DNA from 3 places in the Thalassospira sp. Z349TD_5 genome. Region 2 is predicted to be linked to each of the others. Evidence: riboswitches for the same ligand, from Rfam matches in the RefSeq annotation. Region 2 holds a riboswitch; each other region holds the start of a gene.
The links. A riboswitch is a leader RNA that binds a small molecule or an ion and turns the genes downstream of it on or off. The one in region 2 is predicted to bind cobalamin.
Positions count from the first base shown of each region.

Region 1 (5,531 bases), 890 kb from region 2:
GTCTTCGGCCGATTTGGCAGGTTCGATGTAAAATTCGCGAAAATCGGGGAATTCTTCGGGGACGGATGTCGCGGTATTGACCGTGATGCCACGTGCGGACAGGCCATACTGGCCTTCATCGCCGATGGCGCGGAAATAGGATGCACCAAGAAATGCCGCCCAATCCTGGGTTTTCCAGTCATCGCGTTCAAGGTTTTCATGCAGGCGGAATCCGGCAAAGCCACTGTTGTCGGACAGTTTACGCGCAATGCTGTCTTCGGGCATGTCAAAGTAATCCGGACGATAGATAACTTCACGCGCCGCCCCGTCTTCAAGCAGATACATGTGCACCGGCTTGGCGAAATACATACCCAAGTGGAAGAACGTCATCGGATAAGTGCCCGACCCATCGGCAAACGGCGAATGGTCGCGTTTGTAATGCAGCTTTCCGTGGGTGTCGTAATCGATCTTGCCGACAATCTCGGGGTCGGGTGCGATGGGGGCAACATAGTCCTTCGTTGCCATCGTACGCGCCCGGTTGATCAGTGCGTCAAAATCAAAGTTCTGCGCATCGCCAAGCTCAAGCGTGTCGTTCGCGGCCATTGCCGCACCAAACATCGACATGCCCGGCAGGATGACACCTGCGGCGGCCACGGATTTCAAAAAACGTCTGCGTTCCAAAGAAGTTGTCATTCACCAAGTCCCGTTTATCGAATATGCCGGAATAATACCTGACAGTGTGGAGGTAATCGGGACAAATGATGGCAAATTCAAGGTCGTAATCACTGCATCTTATGCATGGTACCCCGCAGGAATAGCATTTCATAAGAAAGAACGATACCGCCGGGCGATATCGATCTTGGTGGAGTTGCGATACTTGAAATAAACGTGACGACAGTTGCCGGGCGGTTGCGGGTGCGTGCTGGGATCAGTTGGTTTGATCTTGGCGAAACATCATCATGCCGCCGTGATACAGCACATCATTTTCAAAATATCCATCGGCGGTAAAACCGGTGTCATCCTGATAGGTAACGTAGTTTCCCGAAATTTGATAATCGCCCTGATAGGCCGATTGTTGTGTTCCGCGTGCCTCGTCATAGCGACCGTCAGAACGCAACTCCTGGCGGACATACCCATCCTCGGTGACCCACATGCCGACATAAGGATGCGGTGACGTTTGTAATGCTGTTCTCATCTCTGTCTCCTGCGGGAAGGCTGCTGATGGTGCGAACACCATCAGCAGGAGTATCAAACGTGATAAGAAAACGTGACGTCTCATGATGGAAGCCTGCGTCTTGGTTCGAATTAGTTAGAATGCCGACGCGGTTGGACGGACGATGACTTCGTTGACGTTGACATCTGCCGGTTGATCAAGCGCGTAAAGAACAGCACGTGCAATGGCATCCGGGGAAAGGGCAATTTGACGGAACTGCTTTAGCATTTCCTTGCCGGTTTCATCCGTGATGTCATGGCCAAGTTCGGTTTCGACCACGCCCGGTGAAATGATCGTCACGCGAACATTTTCGCTTTCTTGACGCAGTCCTTCGGAAATGGCCCAAACGGCATATTTGGTCGCACAGTAAACGGCGGCACTTGGTGCGATGACATGGGCGGCAATAGATGCGGTATTGATTACATGCCCGATGCCCTGTTCCTTAAAGATCGGAAGGACCGCGGCAATGCCATTCAAAACGCCGCGAATATTGACATTGATCATATTGTCCCATTCGTCGGTTTTAAGTTCCGCCATATGGGAAAGCGGCATGACACCAGCATTGTTGAAGATCGCATCTACACGGCCAAACATGTTCTTTGCATGATAGACAAGTGCTTCGACACTTTCGCCGTTGGTGACATCGACCGCGCGCGCCATTGCTTTGCCACCCGATGCTTCGATTTCGGTGGCAAGTTGGTCAAGTCGTTCGGTGCGGCGCGCACCCAGAACGACGTTTGCACCACGGCTGGCCAGAAGTTTGGCGGTGGCTTCGCCGATGCCGCTGCTGGCACCGGTGATGATAACGGTTTTGTTTTCGACGTGATTGGCTGGGTTCGACATGACATCCTCCGTGTGTTTGTGTCATGGCCTTACTGTGTCGTTTTCGATGCGTTTGATGAATACACAGAACTCGACATCGATTGCCTAATCCTCCAAATCTGGTTTGAGGCACTTTGCGATGCTGTTTCGCGGTGTATACTGGAGCCATGGAAAACAAAGGGTTTGGGTGATGGATAACTTTCAACGGCTATGTCACTTAATTGACAAATACTGTGAACCGGATGGGGCTGTGCGCACAGCGGTTGAACCGGTATGGATGTATCGTTCGACCGGCCCAACCCTTAAGGTGCCAACGATTTACAAGCCCTGTCTGTGTCTGATCATTTCCGGTGCCAAGGAAGTTACGCTCGGTCAGGAAGTCTATCGCTATGCGCCGGGGCAGTTGCTTGCGGCGTCGGTGGACTTGCCATTGGTCGGGCATGTGACTGATGCGACACCTGATCTGCCCTATCGCAGTTTGTCTCTTGATCTCGATGGGAAAATTCTTGGCGATCTTGTTGCCTGCATGGATTTGAACATCGGGGGCGACGGCGACAGTTTCAGGGGCCTGTTCGTCGAAGAAACATCCGCAGGACTTGTTGATGCGGTCTTGCGTGTCGTTGAGCTTCTCGAACACCCCGAAGAAATACCGGTGATGTTGCCGCTTTTGATGCGCGAAGTGCATTACCGCCTGTTAAGAACCGGGCAGGGTGCCTTGATTGCCCGTCTGGCGATGGGCGGCAGCAATATGCAGCGGATTTCAGCCGTGCTGCGTTTGATGAAGGATAATTTCCACAAACCGCTCCGGGTCGATGAATTGGCCAGTCATGCCAATATGAGCGCGTCTTCCTTCCATCATCATTTCAAGCAGGTGACCGCCATGAGCCCACTGCAGTATCAAAAACGCCTGCGCTTAACCACGGCCCGGCAAATCATGTTGGCCGAAATGAAGGATGCGGCCAGTGCGGCCTATGAGGTGGGATACGAAAGTACATCCCAGTTCAGCCGCGAATATGCCCGCATGTTTGGGGCGCCACCGATGCGTGACGTGGCGTCAATTCTAAGCCAGCCATCAGGGCTTGATGGGGCGGAACCTTCCGTTCATTAGGCACGCTAAAATGCGTCTGCGACGTGTGTTGTCCGCAATTCGCTTGACGGGTACGGGGGGCTGTGTGACATCCTCATTGTGTTGGTATCCGTAAAGGATAAAGGGAATTCGACGCAGCCGCGCCAATTGGCAAGGTTGCCAACCGAAGCTGCCCCCGCAACTGTAGGCGGTGAGTACTTTTCTGATGAAATGCCACTGGGGTTTACCCTGGGAAGGCAGAAAAAGTGTGACGACCCGCGAGCCAGGAGACCTGCCAACATCACGACACTGGACCGGGCGGGGTGCCCCGGAAAATGTCGGCCATGTGTTACGGTCGCTGGCAGGATATCAATCATCCCGCCCTTTCTTTGGCCCTGATACCGTCCGCCATTTCCCGACACTTTTGCCAGTCCATTGACGACAGGAATGGTTATGTTATGTTATAACATAACATGTATTGATTTGGGATGTTCGGTTTCAGGAAAAGTCTCCTTGGCCGTCATAATCCTTGGAAAGGGTACAAAGTGATCACATTGAACAAACATGTTCTTGCAGCCGGGGTGTTTGCTGCGGGGCTGGCATCTGTTTCACAAAATGCATCGGCAACGGATTATCCGCTGACCTTGGAAAATTGCGGTCGTACGGTGACCTTCGATCAGGCGCCAACACGTGTTGTTTCGCTTGGACAAAGCAATACCGAAATTCTTTATATGCTGGGGCTGGCCGACCGGGTTGTCGGGACGGCTGTATGGTTTAATCCGGTTGCCGAGGAATACCGCGACGCCAATGCCAAAATAACGCGTCTCGCCGATAATGATCCCAGTTTCGAAAGTGTCGTCGGACAGAAGCCCGATCTGGTGACCAACCAATATCAGTGGCATGTCGGGCCCAATGGGGCGGTGGGGACCATTAAACAGTTTTCCGAGCTTTCCATTCCGGTCTATACCGCACCCGCCGATTGCGTGGGCAAGGACAATACCACCGGCGGCGATGGCACGCGCATTGACGCGTTTTCTATGGATTTGATTTATCGCACGATTACCGAAATGGCGCAGATTTTTGATGTTGAAGAACGCGGCGCCGAACTGACGGCGGACCTTCGTGCGCGTGAACAGGCGGCGCGTGATCGCGTCAGTGACGTTGATGGTCGTGGGATCAGTGCCCTGTTCTGGTTCTCAAGTGCGGAACTTGATGTTGATCCGTTTGTTGCCGGGCAAAAAGGCGCATCGGCCTATATCGCCAATGTACTGGGCGTGAAAAACGTCATCGAAAGTGACGATGAATGGCCAAAAGTTGGTTGGGAAACAATTGCACGATCCAACCCCGACATCATTGCGATTGGCAAGATGGACCGTCGTCGCTTCCCGGCCGATGACTGGGAACTCAAGATGAAATTCCTACAATCGGATCCGGTCACACGTCAAATGAACGCGGTTAAAAATGATCATGTGATCGTCCTTGATGCGTTGTCGATGAACCCGACGATCCGCACGATCAACGGCATCGAAAAACTGGCCGACGCCGTTGAAGGCTTCCATACGGACGCCAGCAATTGATCGGTCTGCTTTCACTTGCCTTCACCAACCGCATCAGCGCGACGCTTGCCGCGCTGATGCTTCTGTGCGTGACATTGGCCTTTGCCGCATCAGTTGGTGAGACGGCCATTCCAATGCAAACCGTCATCAATACCATTGCCAATCATGTCTGGAATGCCGGGCATGAGGTTGATGTCATTGATGCAGGCATTGTCTGGAATTACCGGTTAAGCCGTGCGGTGGTTGCGGCGAGTTGCGGGGCATCATTGGCGGTCGCCGGTGCTGTATTGCAGGGCTTGCTGCGCAATGCGTTGGCCGATCCCTATTTGTTGGGGATTTCGGCCGGGGCATCGACCGGGGCGGTCAGTGTCGCAATTCTTGGATTGGGGGCCGGGGTACTTGGGTTGTCGGTCGGGGCCTTTATCGGGTCGCTGGTGGCATTTGCATTTGTTGCCTTATTGTCGCTTCAGGCGGGCAGGGGAACCGGGGCCATCATTCTGGCTGGCGTTGCCGGGTCGCAACTTTTCAATGCGATGACCTCTTTTATCGTGACCAAATCTGCCAGTGCTGAAGAAGCCCGCGGGATCATGTTCTGGTTGCTGGGCAATCTAAGTGGTGTGCGCTGGCCCGACGTCTGGTTGGCCTTGCCGGTGGCCATTGTTGGTCTTGTAATCTGTTTTGGCTATTCGCGTGCTCTGGATGCCTTCACCTTTGGCCGGGATTCAGCCGCTTCCCTTGGTGTGCCTGTTCGGCGCGCCTATGTCGTGCTGATTGGCTGTGCCGCCCTGATGACGGCTGTGATGGTCAGTATTGTTGGGTCTATCGGGTTTGTTGGCTTGGTAATTCCGCATGCCGCACGGTTTTTTGTCGGCACACGCCATAGTGCTCTTTTGCC
Region 1 is NZ_CM149654.1:831,084-836,614, forward strand. Features, by position in the region: gene AC0VXT_RS03635 (OpgD/OpgG family glucan biosynthesis protein) at 1-672, opposite strand, end outside; gene AC0VXT_RS03640 (Atu4866 domain-containing protein) at 908-1,174, opposite strand; gene AC0VXT_RS03645 (SDR family oxidoreductase) at 1,289-2,035, opposite strand; gene AC0VXT_RS03650 (AraC family transcriptional regulator) at 2,205-3,122, shown strand; cobalamin riboswitch at 3,188-3,394, shown strand; gene AC0VXT_RS03655 (ABC transporter substrate-binding protein) at 3,626-4,657, shown strand; gene AC0VXT_RS03660 (FecCD family ABC transporter permease) at 4,654-5,531, shown strand, end outside.
Region 1: linked by a shared signal. The riboswitch ahead of AC0VXT_RS03655 (ABC transporter substrate-binding protein) and the one ahead of cobU (bifunctional adenosylcobinamide kinase/adenosylcobinamide-phosphate guanylyltransferase) in region 2 are both predicted to bind cobalamin.

Region 2 (5,531 bases):
GGTAACAGCAAAAGCGGGACGTCATTTGACCGGGCAAAGGCGACAAGCTGCTCGATGCCATACGCCCAATATCCCCGCCCGCCCAGAATGCGCACGATGATAAACTTGGCCTCACACAGCACATCTTCGACATACAAATCGACCGACATGTTGTGACCAAGCTGCAAAAGACTGGCCAGACGCAAGGATGGAACATCATCGCCAAATTCTGCTGTCAGTCGCCCTTGCGCGCCAGCAAAACACGCCAGTTCAGATTCTGCCGCCGACAGGATCACGACATCGCCGGGTTCCTGTCCAAGATCGACGGCTTCACTGCCGTCTGTCACCATTCCGGGCTGTGCTGCCAGCAAATGCATTGGGGTTTCCGTCTCTTTCTTTCGTGTCTGGGTCTACTCAGACCGGGCCGAAGTCCCGGATCCGAGCGCCGCACCTAGGATCGGGCCGAAGACCAAACCGAGGATCACGACCATCTGTATCCGCAGTCCGCAAGCATCCCCCGACGAGCCAAGCCAAGGCCGGGGAATGCGGGTTTCACGGCGTCATGCAGACGTGAAACACGGCCTTGCACCGATAGGACAAAACAGTGTTTCACGTGAAACAAAACAAGAACAAATAATCTTACGTCGCCTTGATCGCGGTTTCAATTGCCGCACGGTCCAAGCCATGCAGGCCAATCACCACCAGTTCAGACCGGCGGTTTTCGCCGTCCGTCCACGGGCGGTCAAAGTACCGCTGGAACCGTTCGCCAACGCCTTGGACCACATGGCGCATCGGTTTGCCCGGCACATCAAGGAAGCCCTTGATACGCAGCACATCAAACTGACGTACAACTTCAATCAAACGCTTTTCCAGAACCGCCGGATCGGCCACCGCATCAAGAGACACAACGAAGCTATCGAAATCGTCATGGTCGTGTTCATGGCCATCATCATGATGCGACGGGCGGCTATCAAGATCATCCTCGGCCGCGGCACCCAGCCCCAGCAGAATGGCATTTTCAATGCGTGAATGATCGGTAGCGATAATTTTGACTGACGGGCGTTTCAGTTGGGCACGAATGTCGGCTTCAACCTTGGTCCGTTCGGCGTCACTCAGAAGATCGGTTTTGTTGAGCACAACCATATCCGCACAGTGAAGCTGTTCTTCAAACAGTTCTTCAAGCGGGCTTTCGTGATCAAGGCTGTCATCGGCTTCGCGCTGGGCCTGAACCGCATGGTGATCATGGGCAAACAGCCCGTCACGCAATGCTGCACCATCCAGCACGGCCACCACACCATCGACCGTCACACGTGATCTGATTTCCGGCCAGCTAAACGCCTTTACCAGTGGTTTTGGCAGGGCCAGACCAGATGTTTCAATCACGATGTGATCGGGTGGGGTTTCGCGGTCAATCAGGCCTTGAATAGTTGGCAGGAAATCATCGGCCACCGTGCAGCAAATACAGCCATTGGCAAGCTCGACCACGTCATCTTCGGCGCAGCCTTCAATGCCACAGCCATTGATGATGCCGCGATCAACACCAAGGTCGCCAAATTCATTGATGATCAGTGCAATCCGTTTGCCATTGGCGTTTTCCAGCATGTTGCGGATCATGGTGGTTTTGCCTGCACCGAGAAAACCGGTAATCACAGTTGCCGGGATTTTACCCAATTGAGCCATTCTCAAATTCCTTAAATTTCAATTCTTTGTGGGGTTATTTGACCTGCATCGGAATGCCGGCAACCACCAGCGTTACCTTATCTGCAAGTGCCGCCATACGTTGATGCAGCCGTCCGGCATGATCGCGAAAGGCCCGCGCCATGGCATTTTCCGGCACGATCCCGAAACCGACCTCGTTTGACACAAAAACAACCGGGATGTCGAGGGTCGGAACCAGATCGCACAAGCGATCAAATTCGGCCTCGATATCGCGGTCTTCAAGCATCAGGTTGGTCACCCATAAGGTCAGGCAATCAACCAGAACCGGCTGTGCGTCGGGCTGATTACATGCGCGAAGGGCGGCACAAAGATCCAGTGGTTCCTCGATCGTATGCCACAGATCGCCGCGTGTTTGTTTGTGAAGGTCGATGCGGTTGGTCATTTCCGCATCCCAGGCCCGTCCGGTGGCGATATAGGTTCCGCCTCCGGCTTGTCCGGCCTGTGTAATGAGGTTTTCGGCAAACCGGCTTTTGCCCGATCGGGCACCGCCAAGGATCAAATGTATCCCGGAAAGCGGTTCTGTATGGGTCATCGCGTTTTCCTCGCCATGGCCTCCCACCGAGGCCGGGTTGCGTCGCCACTACGCAAGAGAGACAAGAATAGTGACACCTTCGGCTGGTTTCCTGGCTGCGGGCATGAAAGCCATCCGCCTTCCCGGTTTCCCGGTGGCTGGCGCAAATGCGCCCGGATCGCCCAACCCGATACAGTTGCGGGGGCAGCATCGGCATTTCACCGATTTCCCATCACCGAACGGTGCGCCGAACCTAACAGCTTTGCCTGTTCTGCCAAAGCGCTATCTCCGACCTAATCATAAGGTCAGTATTTGACAGAATTGCCTGCTTGAGACCCCCGGTCATTTAAGAGAACATAATATTATCACGCTGGAATGAGAGCCATAACAAGCGCCAGCCAGTGTGATGACCGGGGAAAAAAACAATCATAACCCGGTTGGTTGCAGTGACATGCAACTTGGAACTCTTGGGGTTAACTGGATATTTGCAAGATCAGATGGCAATTCATGCGCACCTACACAAAATCCGTGAACTAAAAACGCCAACCTGGATTACCTCATCACGCAAAGACATGTGGCTGGGGCTTCTTGAACGTTTGAACACGCAAGACAGAGCGTTTCATAGATTTCTTGATGACTACGCAGCAGATGACGACATCACGCTCGCACGGCGCGATGTGCGTAATATTTTTGCGCAAGATGCCGCAACCGGCGTGATTGCGACCATTTTCTGGTCTCATGCGCGCGGGATGCGTGTGAATGCCCTATCACTCCTTGTCCGCGACCTTCCAACATTGATCACATTGATGTCGGTAGCCGATTTTCGCAATGATGAGTTAAATGAACTGCTGGCCCAGCCCGGCATTTCGGTCCCGACAGCAAGCAAAATGCTGTCTGCCTGTGGCAAAACCTATTGTGGTATGCCCGCTGCTATCATTGATGACACCATCATTCAGGTCATCGAAAACAGCACCTTTGCCAGTGATTTTCCCAACATTGCGGAACTGCGTAACAAATCACGCAGCCGCCCGGTCCCCTATTACGAGGCGTACCTTCGTGATGTTACCGCGCTTTGCGAAAAATACGACATTACCAGTGACATGATTGACCGTTATCTTGCCGAATATGCCTTGGACAACACGTCGCAAAACGCGGAATTACAATCGGCATAATAGACATCCCACATGCCTTAATAGCGCTGATTAACCGCCGTTATGCGCCAGCCGGGTTGATCAACACCGTCAATATATTCCAGTCGCGTTAGCCCAAGTGTGTCGATGTGAAACGACAAGGCGGTTTCAAGCGATAGGCCAAGTGCATTGGCAAGCACCGCACGCACGGTCCCGCCGTGGATCACGGCGACAATATCGCGTCCCGCCCAATAGCGGTTTAGCCGACTGAAAATCGGCCCTACACGGGCAACAACATCAGAGAAACTTTCCCCGTTCGGGGGATGCTGACGGGCGAAATCCGTCCAGAATTTTGTTGTTTCGCCTTTGGGTAAATCATTCCAATGCTGCAATTCCCAAGCCCCGAAATGTTGCTCGGCAAGGGCTGTTTCGCGCGTTGGAACGACGTCTTCGTCAATCAGTTCCTGCAATTTAAGGGCGGTATCAAGTGTCCGCGATAAATGGCTCGTCACCCAGACGGCATCTTTTGGCAAATGGCGGGCCAGAGCACGTAGTGCTTTTTCGTCTGACAAATCAACGGGCATGTCGCTTCGGCCATAGACCAGCCGTTCCGGGTTAAGAACCGGCGCATGACGGACCAGCCACCAGCGTGTTGTTTGACTTTTCATAGTTCCCCCGCGGACTGCGTCTTTCTATCGACCCGAAGATAATGACATCAGATACCTCTTAGATATTGCCCATCGTCGCGACAAATCCAATAGCAACAAACAGTTCAGCCACCATTTGTGTCGCCCCCAAGACATCCCCGGTTTGTCCGCCAATTTGCCATCTGGCGATCCCCCCCATCAAAGCCGTCGCCAGCATCGCAGCCACAACAACCGAAACCATCACGACAGGCCCGGACAAAAGCCAAACAATCGCGATGGCAATCGCGACACCCAGCATCACATGACGCCATTTGGGTTGACCGGCATTCTTGCCAAGTCCGTTATCGCGCGCCGGTGAAAGAACCGTCATTAAAACTGGCATCGCACCGCGCGATGCCACCGCCATCACTAGCAAAAGCATAACCGCCTGCCCAGCGTCAGCAGCCCGCACCAGCAACGCAATGCGCAGCCCAAGACACAAGACAAGGGCCACCACGCCATACGTGCCAATACGGCTGTCACGCATGATTTCAAGTTTTCGAGCACGATCAAGCCCGCCGCCAAAACCATCGGCGCAATCGGCCAGACCATCTTCATGCATCGCCCCCGTCAACAGAACCAACGCAAGGACGGCGACAATGGCAAAAACCACCGCACTTTCCGTCAAATAAGCTGCCAACTGGGCCGGTATGAGGGCAATGCCGGCCAAAAACAGCCCAACCAAGGGCCAGCACCAGACCGACCGGGCAATCAAGGCTGGGTGAAAATCATTGATCTGGAAAACCGGCACCCGACTGAGCAGCACGAGCGCACGAAAGAAATCAGACACCACCGGAATCTTGCCTACAACAAAGGTGCTGTCTTCTGGTGGGTTTTCGGTGCCACCATCAGAACTTTGCATATTTGTTTCGTTTTGATTATGATCTTTAGATGCCGTCATTTTTCGATTTTCGATCTGGTGTTATGGTGACCATAGGCCTAGGTTGAGGCCTCAATTATTTAGAAGGTTTCGTTGTTGCTCAAAGACCGCGCATCAAAACACTTTTCACTGCTAGCTTAAGCTGTTTGCCCCCAAACGACAGCTTATAGCGAAACGTCCTAAGCAATTGGGCTCTCAACCTAATCTTTACCGTAACAGAAGCCAAGCGGAACACGCTTGACGCCACCGCCTGCCAGCCGGAGACCAACATGTTCAACCCGAAGCACCCGCCGCAAAACCTTGACGAAATCCGCGCCCTCCTTGCCGATCTGCCATCAGCAGACAGTGAGGCACAGGCAGCCGTTTTGCAGCGTGAGCCAACTCTGACAAAACCGGCAGGATCGCTGGGACGGCTTGAAGATTTCAGCCTGTGGCTGGCGGGATGGCAAGGAACGTCGCGCCCCAATATGTCGCGCCCGCGCGTCACTGTCTTTGCTGGCAGCCATGGTGTCGTGGCACAGGGTGTTTCGGCCTTTCCGGCAACGGTCAATCAGCAGATGGTTGAAAACTTTATCAATGGCGGGGCCGCCATCAACCAGATTTGCAAATCGGTTGATGCCGAACTG
Region 2 is NZ_CM149654.1:4,534,722-4,540,252, reverse strand. Features, by position in the region: gene cobN (cobaltochelatase subunit CobN) at 1-356, opposite strand, end outside; gene cobW (cobalamin biosynthesis protein CobW) at 619-1,659, opposite strand; gene cobU (bifunctional adenosylcobinamide kinase/adenosylcobinamide-phosphate guanylyltransferase) at 1,694-2,230, opposite strand; cobalamin riboswitch at 2,295-2,476, opposite strand; gene AC0VXT_RS20920 (hypothetical protein) at 2,707-3,381, shown strand; gene AC0VXT_RS20915 (histidine phosphatase family protein) at 3,399-4,007, opposite strand; gene cobS (adenosylcobinamide-GDP ribazoletransferase) at 4,066-4,887, opposite strand; gene cobT (nicotinate-nucleotide--dimethylbenzimidazole phosphoribosyltransferase) at 5,175-5,531, shown strand, end outside.

Region 3 (5,531 bases), 2.3 Mb from region 2:
AGGCCGTCCCATGCTGGATTGGCCGTCCTATGCGGCGGGTCGGTCGCGGGGCTTGCCGTGGTTTGTTCTTTCCGCACTTCTTTTGTCGAAAAACGGCGTGCCGGTCCTGATGCATGGCTATAATTCGCATCTTGTGAATGGTGTCGGCACGGAAACAGCGGTCAAGGCACTTAAATTGCCGGTGGCGATGTCTGCCGAAGAAGCCCGGTCTGACATCGCCTCACAGGGGTTTGCCTATCTTCCGCTGCGTCACATGCATCCGAAGTTACAGGAACTGATTGGTCTGCGGCCGCTGTTGGGGTTGCGCAGTCCGGTCAATACCTTGTTGCGTCTGTTAAACCCGCTGCAAGCACGCGCCGCATTCCTTGGCGTGTTTCACCCGGCATTCCTTGATGTCCATCGTGAAACCGGAAAACTGCTTGATCTGCCGCGTATTGGCGTGATCAAGGGCGGTGGCGGGGAGGCCGAACGCACCCCGTTCAAACATGTCGATTTGCGCATGCTCGATAATGGTGAACTCGGGGATGTGCGCTGGCCGGCCTTGCTGCCCAGAACCGAAAAAGACATCGAAGAACAAAGCCCGGTAACCTTGAAGCACTTTTTCGATGTCTGGCGGGGCGATGTCGATGATGCGCCTGCGATTGCACGGATCAAGGGCAGTGCCGCCATGGGGGCGTTCCTTGCCGGTAAGGCCGATTATATCGATGAGGCCGAAACGCTGATCGATGGCTGGTGGGATGCGCGCGACAAAAATGTCGGGTAGGGCGTTTTGATCTGACCCTTATGTCGTCACGCACGGCACCGACAAGAACTCAAAAAGGGACGATTGCCGTCCCTTTTTTCATGCTCAGAACGAAGAATTCGGTTCTTTAAGAAACGCCAGTTCGTCCTCTGTTGACGTCCGGCCCAGAATATCATTGCGGTGCGGGTAGCGACCAAAACGGTCAATGATCTGCTTATGCTTGATTTCAAATTTCAGGTTGTTTTCAAGGCCGGGCTGATCAAACAGTTCCATCGCAATGTCATGCATTGCCTCGGATTCCGAGTGCATATAGGGCATATACAAGAATGCCCGTTCCTCGGGTTTTACAATCTTCTTGTCTGCCCCTGCGGCAATCGCTTCCTGTGCCAGAACAAGGGCAAGTGTATCGGTGGCAAAGGATGCAGGACTGTCGCGAAACATGTTGCGTGAAAACTGATCAAGCACAATGATTTCCGCCAGACGCCCATGGGCGGTTTTACGCCAGCGATAAAATTCCCCCGCACTGGCCGCCGCATGAAAATCGGCAAACCGTTCGGTAATATGACGGTCAAGCGCAAGGTCCTTGATAAACCATTGTTTCTGTTCGAGTTCCTTGAACCAGAAAACCAGAACTGTTTCAGGTGTCATAACGCATCCGCCCCTTATTCTTGAGATTTTGGGTGTTGAAGTTTGGCTGATCTTAGGGGGGCAGGTGCGTAACGTCGAGTTTTCTGCAGTCGTATGACGAAATATTTAAAAGTATGAATTGTAATGGTTGACACCCCATCACCGCCGATGGATTATGACGATGTCTTGGGTGTCGATCTTTCCGATCGGCTTAAAAGGGAACGTGGTGCGTTTTGGGAAAGTCCCTTAAGCAATGCCACGGCTGCCCCCGCAACTGTAAGCGGTCTTGAGCGTTACACATGCCACTGGTGATGACCGGGAAGGCGTAATGTTCTGAAAACCGCGAGCCAGGAGACCTGCCTTGGACCATCAGCCACACATTGGTTGATGTGAAACTGTTGGACGCCGGGGTGAGCGTCAGGTTGCAGGGAAAATGCGGTTTCTTTATCGATCCGGACATCTGCTTCCAGCCATCCTATCGTTCTTGTCCTAACCCTGTGCGTTGGTATTTGCCTTACGCACATCGTTTTTGGAAGAGACGATACCATGTTGAAAACGCCTTTAAGGCTTGCTGTCGCAGCAGTCTGTACTTTACTGGCTTCTGGCTCTGCGCAGGCGCATTTCCAGTTGGCCTATACGCCGGAAGTAAACATCACCAAAGCCGGTGATCACGCCGTCAAACTGATTTTCTGGCACCCGTTTGAAAACGGCCATGTCATGGATATGGGCGAACCGCTTGAATTCTATGCGGTGCATCGCGGTGAAAAGATTGATTTAAAATCAACGCTTTCCCCGATCACCTTCAAGGGATCTGAAAACAGTGCTGCGGCATATGACGGCACCTTGACGCTTAAACGCAGTGGTGACTACGTCATGGTGGTGGTGCCCGAGCCATACTATGAGGAAAGCGAGGATATCTATATCCAGCAGATCACCAAATCCTACATCAACCGCAATGAAATCCCGACCGACTGGATGGATGCGCAAGGGTTGAAAACCGAAATTCTGCCGCTCAACCGTCCGACCAACATTGTTGCCGGATCGACCTTCACCGGCCGTGTCCTGTCCGAAGGCAAACCCGCCGCCGGGGTCGAGATTGAAATCGAATACATGGCCGCCGAACCTGATATGGCCAACAACCAACCGCAAGAACCAACCGCATCTCCGATGCCGGGCGGTGCGATTGTCGCCATTTCCGATGACAATGGGTATTTCACGTTCGGCGTTCCCAAGGCCGGTTTTTGGGGATTTGCCGCGCTGGGCAGTGGTCCTGATAAAGAATATCAGGATAAAGAACTTTCACAGGATGCAGTCCTGTGGGTTCGCGCCTATGATGTGAAATAGGTGTAGGGAAAAATTAGATGCATATCGTTGACGGGGCACTGGCTCCTGAAGTTTTGATTGGCGGGGGTGTTCTTGCCGTTGCGGGCCTTGGTCTTGGCCTGCGCAAACTGCCGATTGATAAAATTCCGGCAACCGGCGTGCTGTCGGCAACCTTCTTTGTCGCATCCCTTATTCATGTGCCGGTTGGTCCAAGCAGTGTGCATTTGATCATGAGCGGTCTGGCCGGGCTTGTGCTGGGTTGGACCGCGTTCCCCGCCTTGTTTGTTGGCTTGTTGTTACAGGCAGTCTTCTTTGGCTTTGGCGGCTTGACGGTTCTCGGCGTCAATACCGTCAATATTGCACTGCCTGCGGTGCTGATCGGGTTGACGTTTCGTGGTTTGGTCACACGAAGTTCACCGACAACCGCTGCTATTTGGGGCGGGATTGCCGGGGCGTCTTCGATCGCGGTAACGACCGTCTTTGTGGCGATCTCATTGGGGCTTAGTGGCGAGGGTTTCGTACCAGCTGCGAAGCTTGTGTTCTTTGCCCATATCCCGATCATGATCATCGAAGGCCTGATTTCAGCCGCCGCCATTTACCTGATTTGCAAGGTGAAGCCGGAACTGATGGCAACATCTGATCGTTCATATGACCGGGTCTATGATGATGCGCCGTACCCAATGACCACCGGGCAAACTGTACAAGTGACATCGGCGACGAGCGAGGCCAATAATGGCTAAATCTCTATCCGTGCTGGCCGTTACGGTGCTCCTTTTGGTCGCCGCAGCCGGACAGGCACAGGCACATAAGGTGATCGCATCCGTTTTTGCCAGCGGCACCGATATCGAAGGCGAAATCGGCTTTTCCAATGGCGACATGGCCGCCGACACAGTGGTTGAGGTGTTCGACACGCAGGGCAACAAGCTTGGTCAGACCAAAACCGACAGTGACGGCTTTTTCACCTATACGCCGACAAGTCAGGTCAACCATGTCTTTCGCGCCGATCTTGGTGCGGGTCATATTGCCAAGACTGTCTTTGATATTTCCGAAATGTCATCGGTTCTCGCGGGCGATCAGCTTGCGCCAACCACGGGTGTAACGGCTAAGGGCACCGGGGACAGTGCCAATACGACCTCCGGGAATGTCGCAATCACTCAGGAACAGGAAATCTTGATTGCCGCCATCGTGCGCGATGAGTTGCGTCCGCTACGCCGCGAAATCACCGCCTATAAGGAAAAGAATGACTTTCAATCAATTCTTGGCGGGATTGGCTATATATTCGGGTTCTTCGGAATTGCCTATTACATCGCAGCACGCCGTCTGAGAGCCAAAGATAAACAAGCATGAGCCATCTTTTCGGGCATGACCAACCATTGGGCGTACAGGCAAGCGGCGGCACTGCGCCGTCGTTTGTCGGATCATTTGATCCGCGTGTGCGCGTGGTGGCGGCAGGCCTGTTTGCCGTGATGGTGGTGGCCTTACATCAGGTTGAATTTGCCTTTGGCGCATTTCTGGTCGCCCTTGGGACTGTGTTTCTGACCGATCTTCCTCTGCGCCTGACCTTAAAACGTATGGTCGCGATGGACGGCTTTATCATCGTGATGCTGGTGATGTTGCCCTTTACAACACCCGGTACACCGATGTTTTCGCTGTTGGGGGCGGATGCCAGCAAAGAAGGCCTGATGCATGCGGTTTTGATCGGTGTGCGGGCCAATGCGGTTGTCCTGATGATGCTAAGCCTGCTGTCTGGCCTGTCGCCAGTAGCATTGGGGCATACCCTGTATCGCTTGAAATGCCCGGCGGCACTGGTGCATCTGATGATGTTTACGGTGCGCTATATTTCCGTTTTGCATGACGAATATCATCGTTTGCGCATGGCGATGAAGCTGCGCGGGTTTCGGGCGCGCAACACATTCCATACCTATCGCTCGATAGGCTATCTTTTCGGCATGTTGCTTGTCCGCTCCCTTGAACGGGCCGAACGCGTGCTTGAGGCCATGAAATGCCGTGGCTTTAGTGGCCATTTCCCGATGATTGATCATTTGGAATTCAAGGTCCGTGACGGCATGCTGGCCGTTGGTTTTGGCGTCATGATTGGCGCACTTGTCCTGTTGGATCGAATTTATGTCTTCGCTTATTGAACTCAACGATATTTCGTACGGCTATCGGTCCGGGCAAAAGGTGCTGGATCGTGTCAGTCTGACCCTTGATGCCGGGGAACGGCTTTTCATCACCGGTCCGAACGGAGCAGGGAAAAGCACGCTTTTGCGCATTCTGGTTGGCCTGATCAAACCGCATCATGGTCGGATATCGGCATTTGGTGAACCACGTGTTCAGGAATCCGATTTTCATGATCTGCGCTGCCGGGTTGGGTTCATCGTGCAGGACCCTGATGATCAGCTGTTTTGTCCGACTGTGGTCGAAGACATCGCCTTTGGTCCGCTCAACCTTGGCGCCAGCCGCGATGAGGCACTGGCGATTGTTGATGAGGTGCTTGATCAACTGCATCTGCGTCATTTGCGCGAACGCATCACCCATGAATTATCCGGTGGGGAAAAACGGCTGGTGTCGGTGGCGGCTGTTTTGGCCATGCGCCCTGATGTGTTGCTGCTTGATGAGCCAACCAATGCGCTGGACGAAGAAAACCTCGAACGGCTTGAAGAAATCCTGCGCGACCTGCCACAAGCCATGATCCTGATTTCCCATGACCCGCATTTCCGCCGCAAACTGGCCACCCGGACACTTGAACTGCGCAGCGGTAAGCTATCAGATCGTTCTGCCCCAAAATGCAGTGCCGCTGATCGTGGACACGACGCAGTCAACGTCAACGCCAATGCCC
Region 3 is NZ_CM149654.1:2,229,348-2,234,878, reverse strand. Features, by position in the region: gene AC0VXT_RS10200 (glycosyl transferase family protein) at 1-763, shown strand, start outside; gene AC0VXT_RS10195 (DUF924 family protein) at 848-1,390, opposite strand; cobalamin riboswitch at 1,542-1,747, shown strand; gene AC0VXT_RS10190 (DUF4198 domain-containing protein) at 1,916-2,713, shown strand; gene cbiM (cobalt transporter CbiM) at 2,731-3,432, shown strand; gene AC0VXT_RS10180 (cobalt ABC transporter permease) at 3,425-4,039, shown strand; gene cbiQ (cobalt ECF transporter T component CbiQ) at 4,036-4,833, shown strand; gene AC0VXT_RS10170 (energy-coupling factor ABC transporter ATP-binding protein) at 4,817-5,531, shown strand, end outside.
Region 3: linked by a shared signal. The riboswitch ahead of AC0VXT_RS10190 (DUF4198 domain-containing protein) and the one ahead of cobU (bifunctional adenosylcobinamide kinase/adenosylcobinamide-phosphate guanylyltransferase) in region 2 are both predicted to bind cobalamin.